Regions from separate parts of the Streptomyces sp. S186 genome, predicted to be linked through region 2. Evidence: riboswitches for the same ligand, from Rfam matches in the RefSeq annotation. Region 2 holds a riboswitch; each other region holds the start of a gene.
The links. Region 2 has a riboswitch for cobalamin ahead of ACRAS8_RS35110 (hypothetical protein). Riboswitches for the same ligand answer to the same signal wherever they lie in the genome.
Positions count from the first base shown of each region.

Region 1 (7,053 bases), 300 kb from region 2:
CTCCGAGGTCGTGGCCGGCTATCTCCACCGGGCGGGCTTCGCGGTCGAGGTGAGCGCCGACGGCCCGGCCGCCGTGGCCCGCGCCGCGGCACGACCGCCCGACCTGGTGGTACTGGACCTGATGCTGCCGGGGATGGACGGACTGGAGGTCTGCCGCCGCCTGCGTGCGCGGGGCCCGCTCCCGGTCATCATGCTGACCGCGCGCGGCGACGAGGAGGACCGCATCCTGGGCCTGGAGTTCGGGGCGGACGACTATGTCACCAAGCCCTTCAGCCCGCGCGAGCTCGTGCTGCGGGTGGAGTCCGTACTGCGCCGGGCAGGCACGCCGACCGCGGCCGGGGGCGCGACGGCGGAGTCATGGCTGCGGGCCGGTCCGCTCGCCCTGAACCCGGCCGCCCGGCGCGCCACCCGCCACGGCACCGAACTCGCCCTGACCATCCGGGAGTTCGACCTGTTGGAGTTCTTCCTGCGGAATCCGGGGCGGGCGACGAGCCGGGAGGAGCTGATGCGCCGGGTGTGGGGCTGGGAGTTCGGCGATCTGTCCACGGTGACCGTCCATGTGCGGCGGCTGCGGGAGAAGGTCGAGGACGACCCGGCCCGGCCCCGGCTGATCAGCACGGTGTGGGGCGTGGGCTACCGCCTGGACGCTCCCGCGCCTGGCCCGAGCATCACGGAGAACGACGGAGAAGGAGAAAGAGACGGAGCCGGCGATGCTCGGTGACGCGCTGCTCATCGCGCTGTACGCGGCGGCCGGCGCGGCCGCCGCCGGGCTGGTCGGGACGGCCGCCCTGCGGTTGCTGCGGAACCGCTCGGTCACCCTGTCCCTGGCCGTGGTCGCGGCCGTCACGGTGGCGGCGATGCTGGCCGGGACGCTGTTGGTGTCCTGGGCGATGCTGCTGTCCGAGCACGACCTGTGGGTGGTGACGACGGTGTGCGCCATGGCGGCGCTGGTGTCCCTGGCGGTGGCCCTCGTCCTCGGGCGCGGTGTCGTCCGGGGCAGCCGCGCGCTGGCCGAGGCCGCCCGCGCACTGGGCGACGACGGCCGCTTCACGCCGCCCGCCACCGCACCGACGGCCGAACTCGCCGAACTGAGCCGGGAGTTGGCCGCCACCAGTGCCAGGCTCACCGCGTCCAGGGAACGCGAGCGGGCCCTGGAGTCCTCCCGCCGGGAACTGGTTGCCTGGATTTCCCATGACCTGCGCACTCCCCTGGCCGGGTTGCAGGCGATGGCCGAGGCGCTGGAGGACGGCGTGGTGGCGGACCCGCGCGTCTATCACACCCGGATCCGCACCGAGGTCGAGCGGATGGGCACCATGGTCGGCGACCTGTTCGAACTCTCCCGCATCCAGGCCGGGGTCCTGTGCCTGTCCCCGACCCGTATGTCGGTCTACGACCTCGTGGGCGACGCGATCGCCGGCGCCGACGCGCTGGCCAGGGAACACGGCGTACGGCTCGTCGGGGACGGCGTCGAACGGGTGCCGGTCGAGGTCGACGGCCGCGAGATGTCCCGGGTGCTGGCCAATCTGCTGGTCAACGCCATCCGCCGGACCCCTGCCGACGGCACCGTCGCGGTCTCCGCCCGTCGGCGGGACGCCGGTGTGGTGCTGTCCGTCACCGACGGCTGCGGCGGGATCCCCGCGGAGGACCTGCCCCGGGTCTTCGACACCGGCTGGCGCGGCACCGACGCCCGGACCCCGCCCGCCGGCGCGGGCCTGGGCCTGGCCATCGTCCGTGGCATCGTCGAGGCTCACCAGGGCCGCGCGGCGGTGCGCAACGTGCCTGGCGGGTGCCGCTTCGAGGTCCATCTGCCGGCGGCGGGCTGAGCCGCACGGGCCAGGCATCCGCCGGCCGCCCTGATCCGGCTCAGTCGGGGACGGACCCTCAGTCGGGGACGGACAGCTCCTCCCGCAATCCCTCCAGCGCCGTGTGGTCGTCGTCGTTGCCGACGTGGGGCCCGGCGAACCAGTGGGTGTACGCGGCGATCTCGGACAGCCGCCAGTCGAGGGCGAACAGCTCCAGCAGCGCCGGATCGTGCGGCACCTCGGCGCCGGCGGCGAGGAGATCGCCGTAGTCCCGCTCGCGCGGGGCGATGGCCAGCGATTCCCAGTCGACCAGCCGCAGCCCGCAGGGGCCGACGAGTTGGTTGGCGTAGTGCGGCTCGCCGTGGGTCGGCACCCAATGGTCGCGGTGGGCGAGCGCGCTCTCGGCCAGCAGGTGATAGCGCGCCGTCCAGTGCCGGATGGCGTCGACGCGCTCGGCAAGCGCGTGCCGTGCCTCCTCGCCGAGCGGGCCGGTCATCCATGGCCGGGCGGTGCGGGCCCGCACCTCGTCGGCGAACGCAGGGCCGACCTGCGGGGCCCAGACAGGCAGGCCCTTCGGCGGCTCGGTGCCGTGCAACGCGGCCAGGGCGTCGGTGACTTGGCCGAGGTGGGCGGGCTCGCGGGCCTCCGCTTCGGTCGGCGGGTGCCCGTCCAGCCACGGCGTCACGCTCAGGGCGCCGCCCGCGACGGCGACGGTGAACCGGCCGGATCGGTGCGGCAGCGGTGCGCACACCGCAGCCAGTCCGCCGGCGGCCAGCGCGGCGGCCCCCGCATAGGCCGCTTCCAGCGAGGCCGCGGTGTGCCGGGGCGCCAACTGGTCCAGGGTGACGAACAGCGTCGTGCCGCCGCCGGAGATCCGCCAGTGATGGGCGCCGAATCCCCAGGGGAGATAGCCGGCCTCGGTGATCCGCGCGTTCTCGGACAGCCAGTGTCCGGCGACCGTGGCTGCGATGACGTCGTCGCTGAGGGAAGGCGGGCGGGAGCGCATGGCATCGACCCCATCACAGTGCGGTGCCCCGGGCACCCGAATTTCCGCCGGAGGCTGCCGGGTCCTTCCGGATCGTGGACTCGACGCCCCATCGGGCCCCCGCACCCTCTAAGCTGGCCGGTGCAGCTGGTTCGCCCCGTCAAGCCAGGCGGGAGCGTCGTAAGAGGGAACCCGGTGGGAATCCGGGACTGCCCCGCAGCGGTGAGTGGGAACGACCGCCGTCATACGCACTGGACCCGAGGTACGGGTCCGGGAAGCGACGGCCAGTAGGTGTCCTGGTAGGTGAGGACGTGCCCGCGAGTCCGAAGACCTGCCATCTGCCCGTGTGCGAACGACTCGTGCGCGGACATCCCGGTGACCTCGAGGGCGGGTCGGCGTTCATACCAGGCGGACGGTCGTGCCTCGCCGTGCACGCTCACACCGCCCGGTTCGTCGCCCTTCGCGCTCTCGTCCGGTCCCCGGGATCTCAGGGATTCATCTCGCGAAGGAGATCTCCGTGACCACCAAGTCCGCAGTCGCGGCAGCACGGGCCACCGTGTACGGCTACCCCCGCCAGGGCCGCCGCCGGGAACTCAAGAAGGCCGTCGAGGGCTACTGGAAGGGCCGCGTCACCGCGGACGCCCTCCGCGCCGCGGCCGCCGAACTGCGCCGCACCCACTGGCGGCAGCTCGCCGAGGCCGGCATCCACGAGGTGCCGACCGGTGACTTCTCGTACTACGACCACGTCCTCGACACCACCGTCATGGTGGGGGCGATCCCCGCGCGGCACCGCGCCGCCGTGGCGACCGACGCCCTGGACGGCTACTTCGCCATGGCGCGCGGCACGCAGGACGTGGCGCCGCTGGAGATGACCAAGTGGTTCGACACGAACTACCACTACCTGGTGCCGGAACTGGGCCCGGACACCGTGTTCACGGCCGACTCGACCAAGCAGGTCGCGGAGCTGGCCGAGGCGCTCGCGCTCGGCCTCACCGCTCGGCCCGTGCTCGTCGGCCCGGTCACCTACCTCCTGCTCGCCAAGCCCGCGCCGGGCGTGCCCGCGGACTTCGACCCGCTGACCCTGCTGGACCGGCTGCTGCCGGTGTACGCCGAGGTCCTCGCCGATCTGCGGGCGGCCGGCGCCGAGTGGGTGCAGCTCGACGAGCCGGCGCTCGTCCAGGACCGCACGCCCGCCGAACTGAACGCCGCCGAGCGCGCCTACCGCGACCTCGGTGCCCTCACCAACCGCCCGAAGCTGCTGGTCGCCTCGTACTTCGACCGGCTCGGCGCGGCCCTGCCGGTGCTGGCCAAGGCACCCGTGGACGGGCTCGCGCTGGACTTCACCGAGGCCGCCGCCGCCAACCTGGACGACCTCGCCGCCGTCGGCGGACTGCCGGGCAAGCGCCTGGTCGCGGGGGTGGTCAACGGCCGCAACATCTGGGTCAACGACCTGGAGAAGTCGCTGTCCACGCTGGGCACCCTGCTCGGGCTGGCCGACCGGGTCGATGTGTCGGCCTCCTGCTCGCTGCTCCATGTGCCGCTGGACGCGGCGGCCGAGCGGGACATCGAGCCGCAGATCCTGCGCTGGCTGGCCTTCGCACAGCAGAAGACCGCGGAGGCCGTCACCCTCGCCAGGGGCCTCGCCCGGGGCACCGACACGATCGCCGCCGAGCTGGCCGCCAACCGGGCCGATCTGGCCTCCCGTACGGCCTCGCCGATCACCCACGACCCTGCCGTCCGGGCCCGGGCCGCCGCCGTCACGGAGGCCGACACCCGCCGCTCCCAGCCGTACGGCGAGCGGGCCGCCGCCCAGCGCGCGCACCTGGGTCTGCCGCTGCTGCCGACCACGACCATCGGCTCCTTCCCGCAGACCGACGAACTGCGGGCCGCGCGGGCCGATCTGCGCGCGGGCCGGATCGACACGGCCGGCTACGAGGAGCGCATCAGGGCCGAGATCCAGGCGGTGATCTCGTTCCAGGAGAAGGCCGGCCTGGACGTGCTGGTGCACGGCGAGCCCGAACGCAACGACATGGTCCAGTACTTCGCCGAGCAGCTGACCGGCTACCTCGCCACCCAGCACGGCTGGGTGCAGTCCTACGGCACCCGCTACGTCCGCCCGCCGATCCTGGCCGGTGACATCTCCCGCCCGTCGCCGATGACGGTCCGCTGGACGGCGTACGCCCGGTCCCTGACCGGCCGGCCCGTCAAGGGCATGCTCACCGGCCCGGTGACGATGCTCGCCTGGTCCTTCGTCCGCGACGACCAGCCGCTCGGCGACACCGCCCGGCAGGTGGCCCTCGCCCTGCGCGACGAGGTCAACGACCTGGAGGCGGCGGGCACTTCGGTGATCCAGGTGGACGAGCCGGCGCTGCGGGAGACCCTGCCGCTGCGCGCCGCCGACCGCCCGGCCTACCTGGCGTGGGCGACGGAGGCGTTCCGGCTGACCACCGGCGGGGTCCGGCCGGACACCCAGATCCACACCCATATGTGCTACGCCGAGTTCGGTGACATCGTCCGGGCCATCGACGACCTCGACGCCGATGTCATCAGCCTGGAGGCCGCCCGCTCCCATATGCAGGTAGCGCGCGAACTGGCCGCGCACGGCTATCCGCGCGAGGCGGGGCCGGGTGTCTACGACATCCACTCCCCGCGCGTGCCCAGCGCGCAGGAGGCCGCGGCCCTGCTCCGCAGGGGACTTGAGGCCATTCCCGCCGAGCGGCTGTGGGTCAACCCGGACTGCGGTCTGAAGACCCGTGACTGGCCGGAGACCCGCGCCTCCCTGGAGAGCCTGGTCGCCGCCGCCCGTACGGTCCGGGCGGAGCTCTCCGCCTCCTGAACCCCGCGGGTGCGGGCCGGGGAAGGGGCGACCGTGCCCCTTCCCCGGGCACCGTACGCGCGCCTACCCCGACAGCAGCATCGCCACCGCCACCAGTGCGAGCAGGCCGACGTACGCACGGGCGTAGAGGCGGTCCGGGATCCGCGGCGGGCGGCGGCGCAGTACGGCGATGACCGGCAGTGCGCCCAGGAGCAGCGCCGCGGCGGCGCCGACGTCGACGAGGCCGACCAGGTGCACGTGCGCGGCGCTCGCGGGCGGGAGCGCGGCCGCGCCCAGAGAGACCGCGGTGGCCGGGAGGGCGATGGCCACGGTGAGCGGGTTGGCCAGGGCCGTCGCCGTCTGCATGGTGTGCCCGGCTCGCCGCGCCGCGGGCACCGTCATGACGCTGCCGCCCACGCCGAGGAAGGCGGCGATCGCGCCGATGGGCACACCGAGCAGGGACGGTATCGGCCGAGGTACGGCGGGGGTCGTCCCGGCGGGTGCGCGCGGGCGCAGGAAGCCGGGCCGCAGCAGCAGATCGACGAGGGTGAGCGCCAGGTATCCGACGAACGCCCAGCGGACCAGGGCGGCGGGGGCAAGTCGGGTGGCGAGGGCGCCCGTTGCCGCGCCGGCCGCCAGCAGGAGCAGCAGCACACCGCTGCCCCGCAGGGCGCCCAGCACCCGGCGTGGTGTGACGGCCGTGGCGAAGCCCGCGTTCACCACCATCACCAGGGCCGAGGTGGCGGTGGCCACCCGCATCGCGTCCGCGCCGAGCGCGGCGTCCGCCCACACCACCACCGGGACCGCGACGAACCCGCCGCCGAACCCGAACAACACGGTCGTCACCCCGGTGACGAGCCCGATCCCGATCAATGCCATCACGTCCACGGGACCCACTCCACCAGCTCCCCCGATCCGCCCGCATGCGAAGATCGGCATCGTTTCTTCGCATCTCGGCCAGTACAGTGCCTGGGTGAGAAACATCGCCTTGGACGCCGTCGACCACGTCGACCGGGCGGTGCTGCCGATCGGCACCGACTACCCCTCCGGGCATGTGCTGGACTGGCACGAGCACCGGCGCGCACAGTTCCTCTACGGCGCCACCGGCGTGATGGTCGTCGACACCGCCGAGGGCACCTGGACGGTTCCGCCCGAGCGGGCCGTGCTGATTCCGGCCGCCACCCGGCATCGGGTCCGCATGCTGGGCGTGAGCACCCGGAGCCTGTACATCGAGCCGGCGGCGGTCCCCTGGTGGCCGGTCAGCTGCACCGTCGTGGACGTGCCCGCGCTGCTGCGCGAACTGCTGCTGAGCGCCGTGGAGTTCGAGGCCGACTACCGCCTGTCCGGCCGGGAAGGGTGCATCGCCTCGCTGCTCCTGTACGAGATCGCCGCGCGCACCCCGCTGCCGTTCCATGTCGCGATTCCCTCCTCCGGCGATCTGGCGGCGCTCT
Region 1 covers NZ_CP193932.1:7,783,941-7,790,993, reverse strand. Annotated here, with positions in the region: gene ACRAS8_RS33980 (response regulator transcription factor) at 1-721, shown strand, start outside; gene ACRAS8_RS33975 (sensor histidine kinase) at 711-1,823, shown strand; gene ACRAS8_RS33970 (phosphotransferase) at 1,882-2,808, opposite strand; cobalamin riboswitch at 2,919-3,140, shown strand; gene metE (5-methyltetrahydropteroyltriglutamate--homocysteine S-methyltransferase) at 3,305-5,623, shown strand; gene ACRAS8_RS33960 (TSUP family transporter) at 5,687-6,481, opposite strand; gene ACRAS8_RS33955 (AraC family transcriptional regulator) at 6,576-7,053, shown strand, end outside.
Region 1: linked by a shared signal. The riboswitch ahead of metE (5-methyltetrahydropteroyltriglutamate--homocysteine S-methyltransferase) and the one ahead of ACRAS8_RS35110 (hypothetical protein) in region 2 are both predicted to bind cobalamin.

Region 2 (7,053 bases):
ATGAAGCAGTCCGTGGAGCGCTGCAAGCCGGGCTCCGGGTGCGGACTGCGCCACCCCGAACTGCGGGACCTCACCGGGGACGGCAGACCGGAACTCCTCGTGCTCATCGACCCCGACCCACGCCTCCAGCCGACCGACGGGATCAGCCCGGAGCTCACCACCGATCTCTACGTCTACTGGTCGGACGGAAGCCGCGTCTATCCGATCCTCGCGCTGGGCATGCAGGGGAAGAACCAAGTGGATCTCCAGGAGCGGGACCTCGTCATCCGCCAGACCCGCGACCCGGACTGGCCCGGCGGCCTCCGGCAGGTCACCACCGACCGCTACCGCTGGAACCCCGAACTGCGCCAGCTGGAGCTGCACTCCACAGTGACCACCCCCATGTCCAGCACGCCACCCCCGAAGAAACCCTCGCCCTCGCCCTCGTCCGCAAAGCAGCCGTCACCGAAGCAGCCGTCCTCCCACACCGTGAAAGCAGCGCCCGACACGCCATGAGCACACCCCCGGCACACCCCCCGGAATCCGCCCCGCGCGTCCTGGTCGTCGAGGACGACGACGTGATCCGCGAGGCCACCACGGTCTCCCTCAACCGCCTCGGCTTCGACGTCACCTCCGTCGCCGACGGCGCCTCGGCCCTGGCCCGTTTCAAAGCCGAGGCACCGGACGCGGTGGTCACCGATGTGATGCTGCCGGAGCTGGACGGGGTGAGCCTGACCCGCTCGATCCGCGAGCAGAGCACCGTCCCGGTGCTGATGATCTCGGCGCGGGGCGACGACATCGACGTCATCGCGGGCCTTGAGGCCGGTGCCGATGACTACGTCACCAAGCCGTTCCGTGCCAATGTGCTCGCGGCCCGGCTGCGCGCGCTGATGCGGCGGGCCGCCCTGCCTCCGTCCGCGGACGCAGGACGGGCCCCGGAACCGGTGGCGCCCGCCCCGCCACGCGACATCCGCCGCGTCGGCGACCTGGAGCTGGACGCCGAGACGATGGAGGTGCGGGTCGCCGGGGAACTGCTGCCGATCACCCCGACGGAGCTGCGCGTACTCCTTGAGCTGACCTCGGCCCCGGGCAGGGTGCTCAGCCGGGAGACCCTCCTGAAGGAGGTCTGGGACTACGCCTGGGGTGGCGACACCCGGGTGGTCGACGTCCACATCCAGCGGCTCCGCGCCAAGATCGGGCACGAGCGCATCGTGACGGTCCGGGGCTTCGGCTACAAGATCGTCGGCTGACCCGGTATGCCTGGCAGCCTGCCCCGTCCCGGCGTGCCCGCCGGCTCCACCGGTGCGACGAGCCGCCGCCGCGAGAAGCCCGGCGGCAGGAAAGCCGGCGACGGCGCGAAGTCCGACGGCGGTGTGAAGTCCGGCGGCAGCCTCCACTGGCGGGTCGCCGCCCTCATCGCCGCCGTGGCCTGCGTGCTGGCCGCCGCACTGGGCGCGCTCACCACCGTGACCGCCTCCGACCAGCGCCTGGACCTCAACCGCAGCATCGTTCTCGGCCGTCTGGAACAGGCACTCAACACCTACGCGCAGACCTCCGCCGTCACCGGCGACAACGTCGCACTCGACGCCCCGGGACTGCCACCCGAACTCGCCCGGCGCGTCTCCGACGGCCGTCTGGCCACCCAACTCGTCAACGGTCCCAACGGTCCCGTCCTGTGGGCGGCAGCGGGCATCGGCTCGCGCACCCTGTCCGTACGCAGCGACTACAGCCTGGAACGCAACGCCGACGACCGCTTCGCCCGCACCACCATCGCGCTGGCCGCCGGCAGCGCCACCGTCATCTCCCTCGTCGGCCTCCTGCTCGCCAAACCGCTCAGCGCCCGGGTACGCAGGGTCTCGGCGACCGCCCGCACGATCGCCGACGGCCGCCTCGACGCCCGTATCGGACGCATCCGCGGCTCCCGCGAACTCACCGAACTCGCCACATCCGTCGACCAGATGGCCGCCGCCCTCCAGGACCGGCTCCGCGCCGAGCAGCGGTTCGCCGCCGACGTCACCCACGAACTGCGCACCCCCGCTGCCGGCCTGCTCGCCGCCGCCGAGATCCTGCCCGACTCCCACGAGGCCGACCTCGTACGCGACCGGGCCGAGGCGCTGTGCGGCCTGATCGAGGACCTGCTCGAAGTCTCCCGGCTCGACGCAGACGTCGACACCGCCCACCTCGAACCCCACCACCTCACCGAAGTACTCCAGCGGGCCATCGCCTCCACCGCCCTCCCCGCCCGCCTCGACGTGGTGGACGACACCGCCGTACTGACCGAGCCGCGCCGCCTGGAACGCATCGTCGCCAACCTCCTTGCCAACGCCCACCGGCACGGACACCCCCCGGTCACCGTCACCCTCCAACGGGGCACGGTCACCGTCCGGGACCACGGCCCCGGCTACCCGCCCGGCCTGCTCGCCGAAGGGCCCCGCCCCTTTCGTACCGGCGCCCCCGAACGCGGCAAGGGCAGCGGCCTCGGCCTCACCATCGCCCTGGGCCACGCCCACCTCATCAAAGCCCGGCTGACCTTCACCAACGCCCCCGACGGCGGAGCCCAGGCCGTCCTCACACTCCCGCTCGACGCCGAGGGTTGACGGGACCGTCTCCCCGCGCGGTCGCCCCTGCCGAGTCGCTGACCGTGCAACAGCCCCGGCCTGCGCAGACGCGTTGGGCGTTCCGGGATCACCCGCGACGTCGTATCGCCGAACCGGCTGCGACAGTCCGCCTCTTCCCGCTCTCTGAGGTCATCGAAATCCTCGACCTGCTGCGCGCCCTCGGCGTCAGCGAGCGGATGGTGCGCGTCGAACGCACTCCTGGACCAGACTGGTGGCCCTGATATCGAAATCGGTGCAGGAATGGGAAGCGGGCAAGGGAATAGCGCTCGCCGACCCGGAGTTCGGGCGTCTCGCGATTCGAGGTGACGGACGATCAGGCTACCCGGCCGTGACTTGCGAGCGCCCAACTCGGCGCATTAATCGGTCCGTTGTGGCACTCGAATGGCACGCGACCCCAAAAGGGCGAGGCAGCAAACGAACAAGGCCCAGAGTGTCGATCTGGCCTTTGCTCTGGAGCGGGTGACGGGAATCGAACCCGCACTCTGAGCTTGGGAATCAGGGGGCCTTCCGCCGCCCAATGACTTCCTGACCTGAGAAGACGCCCCCTTGCTCCATCTGGGACGAGAGTGGCGCGGCGGCCGGATTTGCCACCGAACAGGCTTGCGCTGCAGCTGAGGGCTCTGCTCGGCGGGTGCGTGCAAGGACGGTTCGAAGTCGGCATTGCTGCCGCAAGTGGTGTGTTGTCCTGCAAGGCTGGGCGGCGTGACGTACGCAGCGACAGTGGATACACAGATCGCGAGCGGCGCTCCGGAGATGGACAAGCTGCAGCGGGTCGGTGCCGGGGCGCTTCTGGAGCAGGGTGTCGACTCGGTCGAGTCGATCGACGGTCCGGACGGTGTGGAAGTGGAGATCGCCGACACGTGGGTGGGCGTCCATCCCGGCGGTGTATCAGTGAAGGTGTTCGTGGACGCGCCGGCGCTGAAGTTCGCCGAGGAGGCGGTCCATGCCCTGGTGGAGGAGCTGCTGGAACGCTCGGAGCTGCTCGCCGACTGGACGGTCGAGCGGTGCGAGGTCGAGCTGCACCCCGACCTCGCGAAGGAGAGCCTGGAGGCGGCCGACGGCCCGGATACCCCGCCGGACCAGATCCTTCGGCCCTGCCTGTGCCGGCGTGGCTCGCTTTTCGGTATGCATGGCAATTGCTGGAGCGCAGGAAAGCGGTCGCGTGTGGCCGACCGTCTACTGCTGCGGCAGTGGCGCGGGGCGGGGGTACCGGAGTCCGGCACCCCCGCCCCGCGGTTCAGCCGGCGGCTGTGCGTCGGTCTGCGCGCAGTGCGCGGCGCCGCACGGCCTGGAGCTGTCGCTGGTGTTCCTCGGCGGTGACCGGTCGCAGCTCGGGTACGGGCCGGGGTGCGCCGTGCTCGTCGATGGCGACGAACGTCAGGTGGGCGGTGGCTACTTCGGCGGTGGGCCCGGAGGCGTTCCACCGCTCGGCGGTGGCGCGCACGCCGACGTCCATGGAGGTGCGTCCCGCGTATTCGACGCTTGCGTGGACGCTCAGCAGGTCGCCTGCATGGACGGGAGTGAGGAAGGTCATCCGGTCGACGGAGACGGTCACGGCGGGTGCGCCGGCGTGCCGTCCGGCGGCGGCCGCGGCGGCGTCGTCGATGAGTTTCATGATGACGCCGCCGTGGATGGTGCCGTACAGGTTGGTGTCGTGCTCGCTCATGATGTGGGCGAGGGTCACCTGTGAGTCGGCCGGGGCCTTGTGGGCCGGGCCGGTGGTGATGCGGTCCATGGTTCGACGGCTTTCAGTTCTTGGTGGAGAGCTGGTGGGGGACGTGCCGGGCTGCCGCGGTCATCCGTTCCATGGCCGGGCGGACCTCGGCCCAGGAGCGGCTCTTCAGACCGCAGTCCGGATTGATCCACAGCCGGTCGCCGGTCGGTCCCTCGCCCGCACCGGCCTCGGCGGGCTGCTGGCAGTTGGTGCTGCGCGGCACGGGCGCGGTCCGATGGAGTTCGGCGGCGCCGACGCGGTCCTGCCAGTAGCCCTCGATCGCGTTCCTCAACTCCCGGCGCGGGCCCTGGCGGGGGTAGCCGTACACGGTGGCGCGTGTCGCCGCGGCCGCGGACTTGGCTGTCACAAGACTCTCCTGCGCGAGCTCTTGGTGGAGCGACCCCGGGACGTGACGAAGGCGCGAAGGACGGCAGGCCGGGCGGGGCACGCCGCCTGTGCCACCGCACACGCTGGTGCCCGCCTGACGACTACGCCGACCCGCCCTCGAAGGTCACCGGGATCTCCGCGTACGCATGGGCGCACGCGGGCAGCGGGCAGGTCTTCGGACTCGCGGGCACGTCCGCCGGTCTCCCGGCGGGCACCTACTGGCCGTCGCTTCCCGGACCCCGTACCTCGGGTCCAGTGCGTATGACGGCGGTCGTTCCCACTCACCGCTGCGGGGCAGTTCCGGATTCCCACCGGGTTCCCTCTTACGACGCGCCTGCCTGGCGGGCAGGGCGCACCAGCTGCACTCGCCACCTTATGGCGAGGTATGACCCGGTTACCACCTTCGGCGTCACGGAGGGCAAATCCCGTTCTGCTGAGGCCACTTGTACGAGGCGCGGGACGACTCCAACCGTCGCCCCGCGCCTCGTCCCACCGCAGCGCGGGTCCTTTGGCCCGGGCGGCACCCCGGGGTCCCTCAACCCCGGTCGTAGGTGTGGAACCCCCGGCCGGTCTTCCGGCCGAGCAGCCCGGCCTCGACCATCCGCTGCAGCAGCGGCGGCGGGGCGTACAGGGGTTCCTTGAACTCTTCGTACAGCGAGCGGGCGATGGAGGCCACGGTGTCCAGTCCGATCAGATCGGCGAGCCGGAGCGGTCCCATCGGGTGGGCGCAGCCCAGCTCCATGCCCTTGTCCACGTCGGCGGCGGTGGCGAAGCCGGACTCCGCCATCCGGACGGCGGACAGGAGGTAGGGGACGAGGAGGGCGTTGACGACGAAGCCGGCCCGGTCCTGAGAGCGGATCACGGTCTTGCCGAGCGCGTCGCGGGCGAACGTCTCCGCCGTCGTGGCCGCTTCGGTGCTGGTGTGCAGCGAGGTGACGATCTCCACCAGTGGCATGACCGGCACGGGGTTGAAGAAGTGCAGGCCGAGGACGCGGTCGGCCCGGCCGGTGGCCATGCCCAGACGCATCACCGGGAGGGAGGAGGTGTTGGTGGCCAGGATGGCCCCCGGGTCTTCGACGATCTTGTCGAGGGCGGTGAAGATCTCTGTCTTGACGTCCGGGTTCTCCACGACGGCTTCGACGACCAGGTGCCGGTCGGCGAGGTCGTCGAGGCTTGTGGTGAACACGAGCCGGGCCAGGGCGTCTTCGGCGGCCTCCCGGTCCGTCTTGCCGCGATGGACGGCGCGTCCCAGCGAGGCGGCGATGCGCTCGCGAGCTTTTCGAGCGGCGGCGGTGTCGACCTCGCACACGACGGTGTCGAGCCCGGCGCGGGCGCAGACCTCGGCGATGCCGGCGCCCATCTGACCGCCGCCGATGACGCCGACGCGCTGGATGCCCGTGGTCATGACTGCTCCGTTCCGTGCCGCACGAGGTGGCGGGTGTAGGCGTCGGTGGTGAAGAAGCCGGGCAGCTCTTGGCCGAGGGCGGTGCGGACGAAGATGTCGCGGGCCTCGTCCGCGTACGCCGCCGGCTTCTCCTTGGCCAGGGCGGCCGTCTCGTCGTCGAGCAGTCGCAGCACCGTGGCGCGGTCGAGGACGCGGTGCCGCAGCCACTGCCAGACCTGGGTCCGGGCGATCTCCGCGGTGGCGGCGTCTTCCATCAGCCCGTGCAGTGCGACCGCGCCGTGGCCGTGCAGCCAGGCGTCGAAGTAGCGCAGTGCGACCGCGATGTTGGTGCGGACGCCGTCCGGGGTGGGCGATCCGCTGATGCGGCGCACGGACAGCAGGTCGGTCGGGGTGACCTCCACGTCGTCACGGGTGCGCTCGATCTGGTGCGGCCGGTCGCCGAGGACACCGTCGAAGACCTCGCGGCAGAGGGGGACAAGTCCGGGGTGGGCAACCCAGGAGCCGTCGAAGCCGTCCTCGGCCTCGCGCTCCTTGTCCAGCCGGACCTTCGCAAGGGCTGCCTCGTTGGCCGCCGTGTCCCGGCTCGGGACATGGGCGGCCATGCCGCCGACGGCGTGGGCACCGCGCTTGTGGCAGGTGTGCACCAGCAGTTCGGTGTAGGCGCGCAGGAACGTGGCGGTCATGGTGACCTTGGCGCGGTCCGGCAGGAGGAAGTCGGTCCGGTGCCCGAAGGTCTTGATCAGGCTGAAGAGGTAGTCCCAGCGGCCCGCGTTGAGTCCGGCGCTGTGCTCGCGGAGTTCGTAGAGGATCTCCTCCATCTCGAAGGCGGCGGTGATCGTCTCGATGAGCACGGTGGCGCGGACGGTGCCGCGAGGGATGCCGAGGAGTTCCTGGGCGAGGACGAAGACGTCGTTCCACAGGCGGGCTTCGTACCGGTTCTCCAGCTTGGG
Region 2 covers NZ_CP193932.1:8,088,259-8,095,311, reverse strand. Annotated here, with positions in the region: gene ACRAS8_RS35135 (hypothetical protein) at 1-495, shown strand, start outside; gene ACRAS8_RS35130 (response regulator) at 492-1,229, shown strand; gene ACRAS8_RS35125 (ATP-binding protein) at 1,236-2,576, shown strand; gene ACRAS8_RS35120 (hypothetical protein) at 3,318-3,917, shown strand; gene ACRAS8_RS35115 (acyl-CoA thioesterase) at 3,835-4,332, opposite strand; gene ACRAS8_RS35110 (hypothetical protein) at 4,346-4,678, opposite strand; cobalamin riboswitch at 4,848-5,073, opposite strand; gene ACRAS8_RS35105 (3-hydroxybutyryl-CoA dehydrogenase) at 5,234-6,103, opposite strand; gene aceB (malate synthase A) at 6,100-7,053, opposite strand, start outside.

Region 3 (7,053 bases), 3.8 Mb from region 2:
TGACGGTGGCGACCATGCCGCCGTGGTACTGGAAGTAGTCGTCGGAGTCGGCGATGTCGTGTTCGCGGGTGTCGGTGTTCTTGGCGGCCACCGCGATGCGCTTGTAGGCGGTCTCCATCTCCTCGCGGGCCGGGCGGCCCTCCAGCCCGCGCCCGTAGGCGTAGCCGCCCCAGACGGTGTAGACCTCGGCGAGGTCGGCGTCGGTGCGCCAGTCGCGGGAGTCGATGAGCTGGAGCAGACCCGCGCCGTACGTACCGGGGCGGGAGCCGAAGATCCGGGTGGTGGCGCGGCGTTCGTCGCCGTGCGCGGCGAGGTCCGCCTGGGCGTGGGCCCGGACGAAGTTGCTCTCGGCCAGCTCGTCGAGACCGGCGGCGAGCCGGACCGCGTCGTCGAGCAGCCCGATGACGTGCGGGAACGCGTCGCGGAAGAAGCCGCTGATGCGGAGGGTGACATCGATGCGGGGGCGGCCCAGCTCGTCGAGCGGGATGGCCTCCAGGCCGGTCACCCGGCGCGAGGCGTCGTCCCACACGGGGCGGACGCCCAGCAGCGCCAGCGCCTCCGCGACGTCGTCGCCGGAGGTGCGCATCGCGCTGGTGCCCCACAGGGACAGGCCCACCGACTCCGGCCAGTCGCCGTTGTCGTCGCGGTAGCGGCCGAGCAGCGAGTCGGCGAGCGCCTGCCCGGTCTCCCAGGCGAGCCGCGACGGGACGGCCTTGGGGTCGACGGAGTAGAAGTTGCGGCCGGTCGGCAGGACGTTGACCAGGCCGCGCAGCGGCGAGCCGGACGGGCCGGCCGGGACGAAGCCGCCGTTCAGGGCGTGCAGGGCGTGGTCCAGTTCGTCGGTGGTGGCGGCCAGCCGCGGGACGACCTCCCGGGCGGCGAAGTCGAGGATGTCGGCGACCGCCGCCGGGTGGCCCTCGGCGACCCGGGCCGCGGCGGCGGGGTCCCAGTCCGCGTCCTCCATGGCCTGGACGAGGCCGCGGGCGACGGCCTCGGCGTCGTCGGCGGCGGTGCGGGTGGCGGCGGACTCGTCCAGGCCGAGCGCCTCCCGGAGTCCGGGCAGTGCGGCGGTGCCGCCCCAGATCTGCCGGGCGCGCAGGATGGCCAGGACGAGGTTGACCCGGGCCTCGCCGGCCGGGGCGGCGCCCAGCACGTGCAGGCCGTCGCGGATCTGCGCGTCCTTGACCTCGCAGAGCCAGCCGTCGACGTGCAGCAGGAAGTCGTCGAAGCCGTCGTCGTCGGGGCGCTCCTCCAGGCCCAGGTCGTGGTCGAGCTTGGCGGCCTGGATGAGGGTCCAGATCTGCGCGCGGATGGCGGGCAGCTTGGCCGGGTCCATCGAGGAGATCGCGGCGTACTCGTCGAGCAGCTGCTCCAGGCGCGCGATGTCGCCGTAGGAGTCGGCGCGGGCCATCGGCGGGACGAGGTGGTCGACGAGGGTGGCGTGCACCCGGCGCTTGGCCTGGGTGCCCTCGCCCGGGTCGTTGACCAGGAACGGGTAGACGAGCGGGAGGTCGCCGAGCGCCGCGTCCGGGCCGCAGGCGGCGGAGAGCCCGGCGTTCTTGCCGGGCAGCCACTCCAGGTTGCCGTGCTTGCCGAGGTGGACCATGGCGTCGGCGCCGAACCCGCCGTCGGCGGCGGGCGCGGCGATCCAGCGGTAGGCCGCCAAGTAGTGGTGGGACGGCGGCAGATCGGGGTCGTGGTAGATCGCGATCGGGTTCTCGCCGAAGCCCCGCGGCGGCTGGATGAGGATCAGCAGATTGCCGCGGCGCAGGGCGGCCAGCACGATGTCGCCCTCGGGGTTCCGGCTGCGGTCGACGAACATCTCGCCGGGCGGCGGGCCCCAGTGCTCCTCGACGGACTCCCGCAGCTCCTGCGGCAGCGTGGCGTACCAGCGGCGGTAGTCGGCGGCGGGGATGCGGACCGGGTTGCGGGCCAGCTGTTCCTCGGTCAGCCACTCCTGGTCGTGGCCGCCGGCCTCGATGAGGGCGTAGATCAGCTCGTCGCCGTCGCCGGACGCGAGGCCGGGCACCGGTTCGTCGCCGAAGTCGTAGCCCTCGGCCGCCAGGCGGCGCAGCAGCTCGACGGCGCTGGCCGGGGTGTCCAGGCCGACCGCGTTGCCGATCCGGGAGTGCTTGGTGGGGTAGGCGGAGAGCACCAGCGCCAGCCGCTTCTCAGTAGCCGGGATGTGGCGCAGCCGGGCGTGCCGGACGGCGATCCCGGCGACCCGGGCGGCTCGCTCGGCGTCGGCGACGTAGACCGGGAGGCCGTCCTCGTCGATCTCCTTGAAGGAGAACGGCACGGTGATCAGCCGCCCGTCGAACTCCGGCACGGCGATCTGCGAGGCGGCGTCGAGCGGGGAGAGGCCCTCGTCGTTCTCCTCCCAGGCGGCGCGCGACCCGGTCAGGCAGAGCGCCTGGAGGATCGGCACGTCCAGGGCGGCCAGTGCGCCCGCGTCCCAGGACTCGTCGTCGCCGCCCGCGGACGCCTCGGCGGGCCTGGTGCCGCCCGCGGCGAGCACGGTGGTGACGAGGGCGTCGGCCGCGCGCAGCTCCTCGATCAGCTCCGGCTCGGGGGCCCGCAGCGAGGCGACGTACAGCGGCAGCGGACGGCCGCCGGCGCGCTCGATCTGGTCGCACAGGTCGTGGACGAAGCGGGTGTTGCCGCTCATGTGGTGGGCGCGGTAGTAGAGCACCGCCACCGTCGGGCCGGCCGCCTCCGTCGCGGCGCGCTCCAGCGGGCCCCAGGACGGCGCGGCCGCGGGCGGCTCGAAGCCGTGGCCGGTGAGCAGGACGGTGTCGCTGAGGAAGCGGGCCAGCTGGGAGAGGTTGGCCGGGCCGCCGTGCGCGAGGTAGGCGTGTGCCTCGGCGGCGATGCCGACGGGGACCGTGGACGCCTCCATGAGCTGGGCGTCGGGGGCCTGTTCGCCGGTGAGCACGACGACCGGGCGGTGCTGGTCCGCGGCCAGCAGCACGTCCAGGCCGTCCTCCCAGGCGCGGAGGCCGCCGAGGAGGCGGACGACGACGAGGTCGGCGCCCTCCAGCAGGCCGGGGAGTTCGGCGAGGTCGAGGCGGGCGGGGTTGGCGAGCCGGTACGGCACGGGGCCGGTGGCCGCGCGTGCGCTGAGCAGGTCGGTGTCGGAGGTCGACAGCAGCAGAATCACGGCGCAGCCCTTCCTCGGGGTGTCCACGCCCCGGGTGGTCGTATGGACGGCGGGAGTTCCTGGCTCACCCGGCGGTGGCCGGGTTCACAGTGGCGGGACCGCGCCGGATTCTCACCGGGCTTCCTCCCTTGGCGCCGTCGCTGGCGTCCGGCGGGTCAGCCGACCCGCCGACCTGCATAGTAAGGGCTGCCGCCGGACCGCGGGAGCGGGCCTACGCGGCCGTCTCACCCGATCCCCTCGACCCGGTTCCGGGCGCCACCGACGTAGGTATGCTCGCCGCCATGCCGCCCACCCCCGCACCCCGCCCCGACCGGCCCGGACCGCCGGTACGGGACCGCGGTGACGCCTGCCCGGGAGCGCTGCGGCTGCACTCCGCCGCCGACGGCCGGCTGGCCCGAGTGCGGGTGCCCGCCGGGGACTTGACGGTGCGCCAGGCCAGCGCGCTGGCGGACGCCGCGGACCGCCTCGGCGACGGCCGTCTCTCGCTCACCTCCCGCGGCAACGTCGAACTCCGCGGCCTGCCCGACGACTGCGGGCAGGCGCTCGCCGGTCTGCTCGCCGACGCCGGGCTGCTGCCGTCCGTCCGCCATGAGCGGATCCGCAACGTGCTGGCCTCACCGCTGGCCGGACTGGACCGGCACACCCCCTCCGACGTGCGGTTGTGGGCCCGGAGCCTGGACGCACTGCTGTGCGCGAGCGAGCCGGCGACGGCGCTCTCGGGCCGTTTCCTGTTCGTCCTGGACGACGGACGGGGCGATGTGGCGGACCTGGGCGGCGATGTGACCTTGCTCGCAGAATCCGGCCGGCGGGCCCCGGCGGACACCGCGTATCCGCCGGACACCGCGTCCGGGTACGGGGCGCTGCTGCGGGTCGGCGACGAGCGGGCGGTGCTGCGGATCGCGGCGGACGACGTCCCGCGGGCGGCGCTGACGGCCGCGGAGGTCTTCCTGGCCGCCGCCGCGGAGCGCGGCGACGGCGCCTGGCGGGTCCGCGAACTGCCCGCAGCGCGGCCGCTGACCGCCCGGGAGGTGCAGCGCGCGCTGCGGACCGCGGGCATCGCCGCGGAGTACGCGGACGCCGCCGGCCCGCGGCCGGCCGTGCCGTACGCCGATGCCACCGCCCCCGGTGCGGTCGACGGACCCGACGGCCGCCGCGCCGTCGTGGTCCTCGCGCCGCTCGGCCGTCTGTCGGTGGCCCAATGGCGGTTGCTGGCCGGGATCGCCGACGACGACGGTTGCGGCACGCTGCGCCTCACGCCCTGGCGCGGCATCGTCGTCCCCGGCCTGCCCGCCGCCCTGGCCGCCCGGCGGCTGACCGACCTCGCCGCCGCCGGACTGGTCACCGACCCCGACTCCCCCTGGCGCCGGGTCACCGCCTGCACGGGCCTGCCCGGCTGCGCCAAGTCCCGCAGGGACGTGCGGAGCGAGGCGGCGGCCGCGCTCTCCGTGGGCCGGCCCGTCCCGGCGGACGGCTCCGCAGTGCCCGCCAGGCTGCCCGTCCACTGGTCGGGCTGCGAACGGCGCTGCGGCCATCCGCACGGCGCCTGGGTCGATGCGCTGGCGACGCCCGAGGGCTACCGCACCACCGCGGTGGGCCCCAACTCCCCGCCGCCACCGACGGTTTCACGTGAAACATCTCAACTGGCCGCCGTTTCACGTGAAACGGCCTCACCGGCGCCGGTTTCACGTGAAACATTGCCCCCGCCCGGTGCTCCGCCGTCTGCCCCCTCTGCTTCTCCTTCCACCCCTCAACCCACCAACCCGAGGCCCCAGTGACCGCGTTCGACTACGAAAAGGACGGGGCGGCGATCTACCGCCAGTCCTTCGCCACCATCCGCGCCGAGGCGGACCTCTCGGGCCTGCCCGCCGACGTCAGCCGGGTCGCGGTCCGTATGATCCACGCCTGCGGCATGGTCGACCTCGTCCGCGACCTCGCCTTCACCCCGGGGGTGGTGGCCAGTGCCCGCGCCGCGCTGCGCGCCGGTGCGCCGATCCTGTGCGACGCCACCATGGTGGCCAGCGGAGTGACCCGGAAGCGGCTGCCCGCCGACAACGAGGTGCTGTGCACCCTCGGCGACCCGTCCGTCCCGGAGCTGGCCGCGCGGCTGGGCACCACCCGCAGCGCCGCCGCCCTCGAACTGTGGCGGGATCGCATGGAGGGCGCCGTGGTCGCCTTCGGCAACGCCCCCACCGCGCTCTTCCGGTTCCTGGAAATGATCGAGGAAGGCGCGCCGCGCCCTGCCGCGGTCCTCGGTATCCCCGTCGGTTTCATAGGCGCGGCCGAGTCCAAGGACGCGCTGATCGACCACCCGGCGAAGCTGGACCACATCGTGGTGCGCGGGCGGCGCGGCGGCAGTGCCATGGCCGCGGCCGCGATCAACGCCCTGGCGAGCGAGGAAGAGTGAGCGTGAGCGAGCAGCAGGCCAGCAGCGGTGCGGCGGACCAGCCGGCCGCGCCCTCCCCTGAGCGTTCCACCGGCCGCCTCTACGGCGTCGGCCTGGGCCCCGGCGACCCGTCCCTGATGACCGTGCGGGCGGTGGAGATCATCGCCGGGGCCGATGTGGTGGCGTACCACAGCGCCCGGCACGGACGCTCCATCGCGCGGTCCATCGCCGCCGGGCACATCCGCCCGGACCACATCGAGGAAGCCCTCGTCTACCCGGTCACCACCGAGTCGACCGACCACCCCGGCGGCTACCGCGGGGCTCTCGACGAGTTCTACGAGGCGGCGGCGGCGCGGCTAGCCGCCCATCTCGACGCCGGCCGCACCGTCGCGGTGATCTCCGAGGGCGATCCGTTCTTCTACGGCTCCTACCAGCACATGCACAAGCGGCTGGCGCACCGCTACCCGACCGAGGTCGTGCCCGGCGTCACCTCCGTCAGCGCCGCCGCGGCCCGCCTGGGCACCCCGCTCACCGAGGCCGACGAGGTGCTGACGGTCCTCCCCGGCACCCTGCCCGAGGAGGAGCTGACGGCGCGTCTGAGCGCCGCCGACTCCGCGGTCGTGATGAAGCTGGGTCGCACCTTCCCCAGCGTCCGCCGGGCCCTGGAGCGCTCCGGCCGGATGGCGGAGGCCCGCTATGTCGAGCGCGCCACCATGGCCGGGGAGCGCACCGGCGCGCTGGCCGACGTCGACGCCGACACCGTTCCGTACTTCTCCGTCGCGGTCGTGCCGAGCCGCATCGCCTCCTCCGCCGGGGAGCCGGAGCCGGCCGCCGACGAGCGCGGTGAGGTGGTCGTGGTCGGCACCGGGCCGGCCGGTCCGCGCTGGCTCACCCCGGAGTCCCGCGGCGCCCTGGCCGCCGCCGACGACCTCGTCGGCTATACCACGTACCTGGACCGCGTCCCGGTGCGCCCGGGCCAGCGCCGGCACCCCTCGGACAACAAGGTCGAGTCCGAACGCGCCGAGTTCGCCCTGGAGTTGGCGCGCCGCGGCCGCCGGGTCGCCGTGGTCTCCGGCGGTGACCCCGGCATCTTCGCCATGGCCACCGCGGTCCTCGAAGTGGCGTCGGAGGAGCCCTACCGGGCCGTGCCGGTACGCGTCCTGCCGGGCGTCACGGCCGCCAACGCCGCCGCCGCGCGGGCCGGTGCGCCGCTGGGCCACGACTATGCGGTGATCTCGCTCTCCGACCGGCTCAAGCCCTGGGAGGTGATCGCCGAGCGGCTGCGCGCGGCGGCCTCCGCCGACCTGGCGCTGGCGCTCTACAACCCCGGTTCCCGCAGCCGCACCTGGCAGGTCGGCAAGGCCCGGGACGTCCTCCTGGAGCACCGCGCACCGGACACCCCGGTCATGCTCGCCCGCGACATCGGCGGCCCCGAGGAGTCGCTGCGCACCGTCCCGCTCATCGACCTCGATCCCGCCCAGGTCGACATGCGCACGATCCTGCTCGTCGG
Region 3 covers NZ_CP193932.1:4,330,216-4,337,268, reverse strand. Annotated here, with positions in the region: gene cobN (cobaltochelatase subunit CobN) at 1-3,160, opposite strand, end outside; cobalamin riboswitch at 3,195-3,344, opposite strand; gene cobG (precorrin-3B synthase) at 3,430-4,935, shown strand; gene ACRAS8_RS18580 (precorrin-8X methylmutase) at 4,932-5,564, shown strand; gene ACRAS8_RS18575 (precorrin-2 C(20)-methyltransferase) at 5,561-7,053, shown strand, end outside.
Region 3: linked by a shared signal. The riboswitch ahead of cobN (cobaltochelatase subunit CobN) and the one ahead of ACRAS8_RS35110 (hypothetical protein) in region 2 are both predicted to bind cobalamin.

Region 4 (7,053 bases), 5.2 Mb from region 2:
GGGAGTTGGAGGCGGCGGCCTGCTCGGTCGGGTAGAAGTTGATGTCCACGACCCGGTCGAGGAAGGTCACGGCGGTGCGGACGGTGGCGTCCAGCTTCTCCCAGTCCATCTCGCCGTCGGCACCGAGGTGCGCGGCGAGGTTGACCGACCCCAGGTTGCAGACCGCGGTCTCCCCGTCGTCGGTGACCTCCAGGATCTCCGTGCACAGGTTGGAGGAGTGCACGACCCGGCCGGGCTCGGCGGTCTGGTTGGCGGTGCGGTTGGCGGCGTCCTTGAACGTCATCCAGCCGTTGCCGGTCTGCGCGAGGGTGCGCATCATCCGGGAGTACAGCACCCGGGCCGGCACCTGCTTGAGAGCCTTGCCCGCGGCCTCCGCGGCCCGGTAGGCGGCGTCGAACTCCGCGCCCCACAGGTCGACCAGCTCGGGCACGTCCGCGGGGGAGAACAGCGACCAGTCCGCGTCCGCCTCCACCCGGCGCATGAACTCGTCCGGGATCCAGTGCGCGATGTTGAGGTTGTGGGTCCGGCGGGCCTCCTCGCCGGTGTTGTCCCGCAGCTCCAGGAACTCCTCGATGTCGGCGTGCCAGGTCTCCAGGTAGACACAGGCCGCGCCCTTGCGGCGGCCGCCCTGGTTGACCGCCGCCACCGACGCGTCCAGGGTGCGCAGGAACGGCACGATGCCGTTGGAGTGCCCGTTGGTGCCGCGGATCAGCGAACCGCGGGCGCGGATCCGGGAGTACGACAGCCCGATGCCGCCGGCGTGCTTGGAGAGCCGCGCCACCTGGTGGTAGCGGTCGTAGATCGAGTCCAGCTCGTCCAGCGGCGAGTCCAGCAGATAGCAGGAGGACATCTGCGGGTGGCGGGTGCCGGAGTTGAAGAGCGTGGGGGAGGACGGCAGGTAGGAGAGCGTGCTGGTCAGCCGGTACAGCTCGGCGACGTCCGCGAGCGCCCGCGCGGAGTCGTCCTCGGCCAGGCCGCAGGCCACCCGCAGCAGGAAGTGCTGGGGCGTCTCGATCACCTTGCGGGTGGTGGGGTGGCGCAGCAGATAGCGCGAGTGCAGGGTGCGCAGCCCGAAGTACCCGAACCGGTCGTCGGCGCCGGCTGCCAGGGCCTGCTCCACCAGCGCGTCCAGCCCCGCGGCGTGCGTGCCGGCGAACTCGGCGGTGCGGTCCGCGATCAGACCCTCCTGGTGGCCGACCGCGATCGAGGCGGAGAAGGAGGTGGCGCCCTGCCCGGCGGCCTCCTCGGCGATGGCGAGGGTGAGCAGGCGGGCCGCGAGCCGGGAGTACTGCGGCTCGTCGCCGATCAGCCCGGCCGCGGCCTCGATGGCCAGCGACCGCAGTTCGGCCTCGTCGGACCCGGGGTGCCGGCCGCGCAGCGCGGCGGCGGCCACCTTGCCGGGGTCGGTCGCGGTCAGGTCCGCGGTCAGCTCGGTCAGCGTGCGCAGCAGGGCGACGCCCGGGCCGTCCTCGTTCGCGGGAGGCGTGGCCACCACGGGCTGCACGACCTCGGCGTCTGACGCGGGCTCCGTTGGCGCGATGGTCACCTGATGCTCTCCCTCACTCGGCGGGGGCCGGGAGGGGCGGTGGCGCGACGGGAGCCGTGCGGGCAAGGGGGCACCCCGCGGCGAGCCGGGGGTGCGCGGGCCGGCCGCGCGGCGTCCAGTCGGCCCACCCCTCGGGGCCCGGACGTATCGACGCCGCACCGATGGCGGTGCGGACGTACCGTCGGCAGGTCCTCGGACTCGGGAGCGGGCCGCCGGGCTCGTGGGGACGGCCCGTGGATCACGCTCACACACCGTTGCGGGACAGTTCCGGATTCGCACCGGATTCCCCTGCGGCGACAGCGAGGACGAGCATACATCTTGTGCTGCTCCCCGCGCGCACCCCCACATCTTGTGTCGCCGCCTCATATCATTCCCGCAGGTATGCGCAGCGCGAAGGGCCGCCGCGCCCCGCTGGGGGAGTGCGGCGGCCCTAGGGCGCTTCTGACGGATCTCCGCGGCGTCGCGGCGCCTGGCACGCACTCTCGCGGCGTTGCCGAAATGTCTCCATAGCTCCGCTATGAAGCCATCCCGGCGCCTTGCGAGAGCACGCACCAGGCGCCGCTCCTTCCTCCACCGAGATCCGTCAGAAGCGCCCTAGTCCGCGGGTGATGGAGCGTCAGTGCCCCGCCGGTGCCCCCGTCGTGGCCGGTGACAGGTCGGCGGTGACGCCCTGGTCGCCGAGGTCGGCGGTGTAGTCGTCGGGGGAGGTCTCGTCGGTGCCCTCGGGGGCCTTGAGGGCCTTCAGGACGAGCGTCAGGACGACCGTCACCACGACGTTCAGGACGAACGCGGTGAGGCCGATATAGCCGATCTGCCCGATGCCGGGGATCTCCGCGCTGGAGCCGCCGAAGTGCTGCTGGGTCGGGCCGGCCACCCCGTATGCCGCGAGGGTGCCGTAGACCATGCCGACGGCCCAGCCGGCCAGCAGCGCCCAGCGGTGGAACCAGCGGGTGAACAGGCCGCCGACCAGCGCCGGCATGGTCTGCAGGATCCAGATCCCGCCCAGCAGCTGGAAGTTGATGGCGACGGTCTTGTCCATGGTGAGGACGAAGACCAGCGCACCGACCTTGACCAGGAGGGAGACCAGCTTGGCGACCTTGTGCTCCTGCTCGGGCGTGGCGCCCGGCTTGAGGAGGTCCTTGTAGACGTTCCGGGTGAAGAGGTTGGCGGCGGCGATCGACATGATCGCGGCCGGCACCAGCGCGCCGATGCCGATCGCGGCGAACGCCACCCCCGCGAACCAGCTGGGGAACATGTCCGCGAAGAGCTGCGGGATCGCCAGCTGGGCGTTGCCCCGGGTGTCCGTCCCGGCCTTGAGCGCCATGAAGCCGAGCAGCGCGAGGAGGCCCAGCATCAGGGAATAGAGCGGGAGGATGGTGGTGTTGCGGCGGATGACGTTGCGGCTGCGCGAGGAGAGCGTCGCGGTGATCGAGTGCGGGTACATGAACAGCGCCAGCGCCGAGCCGAGCGCCAGTGTGGCGTACGCCCACTGGGCGTTGGGGCCGCTGGTCAGTTCGCCGCGCGGTTTGCCGGCGATCGGCCCGGGCTGGGCGAGCGCCTTGCCGGCCGCGTGGAAGATCTCGCCGAAGCCGCCCAGCTTGATCGGGATGTAGATGATCGCCACCGCGATGACGAGGTAGATCAGCCCGTCCTTGACGAACGCGATCAGCGCGGGCGCCCGCAGCCCCGAGGAGTAGGTGTACGCGGCCAGCACCGCGAACGCGATCAGCAGCGGCAGGTCCTTGACGAACCAGTTGGCGTGCTCGCCGCCGCCGACGCCCATCACGTCCAGGACGGCCTGGATGCCGACGAGTTGGAGCGCGATGTACGGCATCGTGGCGAGCAGCCCGGTGAGCGCCACCGCCAGCGACAGGCCCTTCGAGCCGAAGCGGCCGCGGACGAAGTCGGAGGTGGTGACGTACCCGTGCCGGTGCGAGACCGACCACAGCCGGGGCAGGAAGGTGAAGATCAGCGGGTAGACCAGGATGGTGTACGGGACGGCGAAGAAGCCGGACGCGCCCGCGGTGTAGATCGCCGCCGGCACCGCCACGAACGTGTACGCGGTGTAGAGGTCGCCGCCGAGCAGGAACCACGTGATCCAGGTGCCGAAGCTGCGCCCGCCCAGGCCCCATTCGTCGAGGTTGGCGGAGTGCTCGGCGCGGCGCCAGCGCGCGGCCAGGAAGCCCATGACCGTGACGGCGAGGAAGAAGAAGACGAAGACGGCGAGGGCCACGCCGTTCACGCCCCGGGAGGCGGCGGCGAGGGTCGTGACGGGGGTCGTCATCGGGCCGCACCGCCCTTGCGGGCGCGCTGCTCACGCTGGACGAGCTTGTAGGCCAGGGTCGTCAGCGCCGTCGAGATCAGCACCCACGCCATCTGGTACCAGTAGAAGAACGGGATCCCGATCAGCGTCGGCTCGATCCGGGCGTAGGAACTCACCCACAGCATCGCGACGAACGGGGCGAGCAGGCACAATCCGGCCACCAACCGTGTCGGGGTGACGACCGGTCTGCGGTCCGGTGATGCGGCGTTCTCAGCCATGACCGTGGCTCCCGTCCCTGGTGAACTCGGTGAATTCCGGTGGGTGATCGGCTGGAAATCTAAGCCAGGGTCGTGGCGCGCGTCACTAGCTGTCCGCATATCGGTACGACACCGTTGCCGTGGGGGAGTTGGGCCGGCCCGGTGCCCGGACGGGACGGGTGCGAGGGTGCGGGCGGCTCAGTCCGCCGGCCGCTGCAGGCGGGCGACGAACTTGTAGCGGTCGCCGCGGTAGACCGAGCGCACCCACTCCACCGGCCGGCCCTGGGCGTCCAGGGAGTGCCGGGAGAGCATCAGCATCGGCAGTCCGACATCGGTGCCCAGCAGCCCGGCCTCGCGCGGGGTGGCCAGCGAGGTCTCGATGGTCTCCTCGGCCTCCGCCGGCCGCACGTCGTAGACCTCGGCCAACGCGGTGTACAGGGAGGTGTACTTGACGAGGTTGCGGCGGAGCGCGGGGAACCGCCGGGCCGACAGATGGGTGGTCTCGATCGCCATCGGCTCGCCGCTGGCCAGCCGCAGCCGCTCGATGCGCAGCACCCGGCCGCCGGCGGCGATGTCCAGCAGCCCGGCCAGCCGGTCGTCGGCGGTGACATAGCCGATGTCCAGCAGCTGGGAGGTCGGCTCCAGGCCCTGGGCCCGCATGTCCTCGGTGTAGGAGGTCAGTTGCAGCGCCTGGGAGACCTTGGGCTTGGCGACGAAGGTGCCCTTGCCCTGGATGCGCTCCAGGCGGCCCTCGACGACCAGTTCCTGAAGAGCCTGGCGGACCGTGGTGCGGGAGGTGTCGAACTCCGCGGCGAGGGTGCGCTCGGGCGGCACCGGGGTGCCCGGCGGCAGGGTCTCGGTGATCTCCAGCAAATGGCGCTTGAGCCGGTAGTACTTGGGCACCCGGGCGGTCCGCGCGCCGCCGCCGCCGTTCTCGGCGCTGTCCGCCTCGGTGTCCATGACCCGCCTCTCCGATGCCTGTCGTGCTGCCGTCACCGGCTCCTCCGTACGTAGCGGCTCACATCGTGGCACGGACGGGATGCCCATGCGCCGGCGCGGGTCCCGGCCCGTCAGATGTCGGTCCGGTAACGGACCTGACAGCGACTCTTATACACCCTTGACACCCCTAAAGGTCTAGGCCAAGCTGCGAGAACTGGTCTAAACCATTAAAGCCAAACCCGTCCTCGAGGGGGAGAGCGCGATGAAGCGTGGGCTCATAGCGGCGACCGCGGTCGCGGGAATGCTGGTGAGTGTCGCTGCCTGTGGGTCGAGCAGCGGAAATGCGGGTGCCGACGGTTTCAAGGGAAAGAAGCTGACCGTCTGGGTGATGTCCGGATCCAATCCGGAACAATGGACCAAGCAGGTCTCCGAGCAATTCGAGAAGAAGACCGGCGCCACCGTTGAATTCAAGGTCCAGCAGTGGAACGGCATTCAGCAGAAACTGAGCACCGCGCTCTCCGAGGACACCCCGCCGGACGTCGTCGAGATCGGCAACACCCAGACCGCCGCCTACGCCAAGGCCGGCGCCCTGGTGGACCTCGGCGACCTGAAGAAGGAGATCGGCGCCGACTGGAACGACGCCTTCAACAAGGCCGCGACGGTGGACGGAAAGCAGTACGCGCTGCCGTGGTTCGCCGGCAACCGCGTGGTGATGTACAACAAGAAGATCTGGGCGAAGGCCGGCCTCACCAAGCCCCCCGCCACCCGCGCCGAACTCTTCCACGACTTCGAGACCATCAAACAGAAGACCGACGCCGAGCCGCTCTACCTGCCCGGGCAGAACTGGTACTTCCTCGACGGCCTGACCATCGGCACCGGCGCCCAACTGGTGAAGAAGGACGGCGACAAGTGGGTCTCCAATTTCGGTGACCCCAAGGTCGCCAAGGCCATGGACATCTACAAGCAGTACCAGGCGTTCAGCAGCGCCCCGAAGAACAAGGACGAGGCCACCCCGCAGCAGGCCGAGATCTTCGCCAAGGGAAAGACCGGCGCCCTGATCGCCATGGGATACGAGGCCGCCACCGCCATCAAGACCAACCCGGCCATCAAGGACGACATCGGCTTCTTCACCATTCCGGGGGAGACCGCCGGAAAGCCCGAGGGTGTCTTCCTCGGCGGCTCCAACTTCGCGGTCGCCGGAATGAGCAAGAACCAGGAACTCGCCAGGGAATTCCTCAAGGTCGCGCTCGCCAAGGACAACGACGCCCAGATGGTCCGGGAAGCCGGCTGGACGCCCAAGTCCCCGGCCCTGGCCGGCGCCGCCAAGGACAGCCCGGCCGCCGCGGCCGCCGCCCCGGCCGCCGAGAAGGCCGGCGGCACCACCCCGCTGATCCCGCAGTGGGCCGCGGTGGAGAACGTGCCCAACCCGATCAAGAACTACATGACCGCGGTCCTGAACGGTAAGGCCCCGGCCGACGCCGCCAAGGACATCGAGTCCGAGATCAACGCCCGGCTCGCCAAGCAGTAGCCGGCCACCGGACGCGTACGGGCCCGGCCGGGCCGCCCCGGCCCCCGCCCGTACGCCCGGCCGCCTCCACCGGCACCACAGGCGCAACCACGGGAACGAGGGGACCACACGCTCATGGCAGTGCAGCTCGACGAAGCGGCGGGGAGGACCGCGCCACGGACCGGCAAGGGCGGCGCGCCGCCCGCCCGGCGCGGCCCCGGCGGCCGGCGGGCCGCCCGCGGCGCGCCCTACCTGCTGCTGCTCCCGGCCCTGCTCGCCACCGCGGTCTTCCTCGGCTGGCCCCTCGTCCGCAACCTGGTGCTCTCCTTCCAGAACCTCAACATGAAGGAGCTGATCCAGCACCTCACCGACTGGCGGGGGCTGGGCAACTACCAGGAGATCCTGGGCAGCGAGCAGTTCTGGCGGGTCACCGTCCGCACCCTCGCCTTCACCGCCGTCAACGTCGTTCTGATCATGGTGCTCGGCACCCTGCTCGGACTGCTGCTGGCCCGGCTCGGCACGAAGATGCGCCTGGTGCTGT
Region 4 covers NZ_CP193932.1:2,894,250-2,901,302, reverse strand. Annotated here, with positions in the region: gene ACRAS8_RS11970 (ribonucleoside-diphosphate reductase subunit alpha) at 1-1,546, opposite strand, end outside; cobalamin riboswitch at 1,732-1,863, opposite strand; gene mctP (monocarboxylate uptake permease MctP) at 2,163-3,830, opposite strand; gene ACRAS8_RS11960 (DUF3311 domain-containing protein) at 3,827-4,087, opposite strand; gene ACRAS8_RS11955 (GntR family transcriptional regulator) at 4,265-5,026, opposite strand; gene ACRAS8_RS11950 (extracellular solute-binding protein) at 5,268-6,533, shown strand; gene ACRAS8_RS11945 (carbohydrate ABC transporter permease) at 6,648-7,053, shown strand, end outside.
Region 4: linked by a shared signal. The riboswitch ahead of ACRAS8_RS11970 (ribonucleoside-diphosphate reductase subunit alpha) and the one ahead of ACRAS8_RS35110 (hypothetical protein) in region 2 are both predicted to bind cobalamin.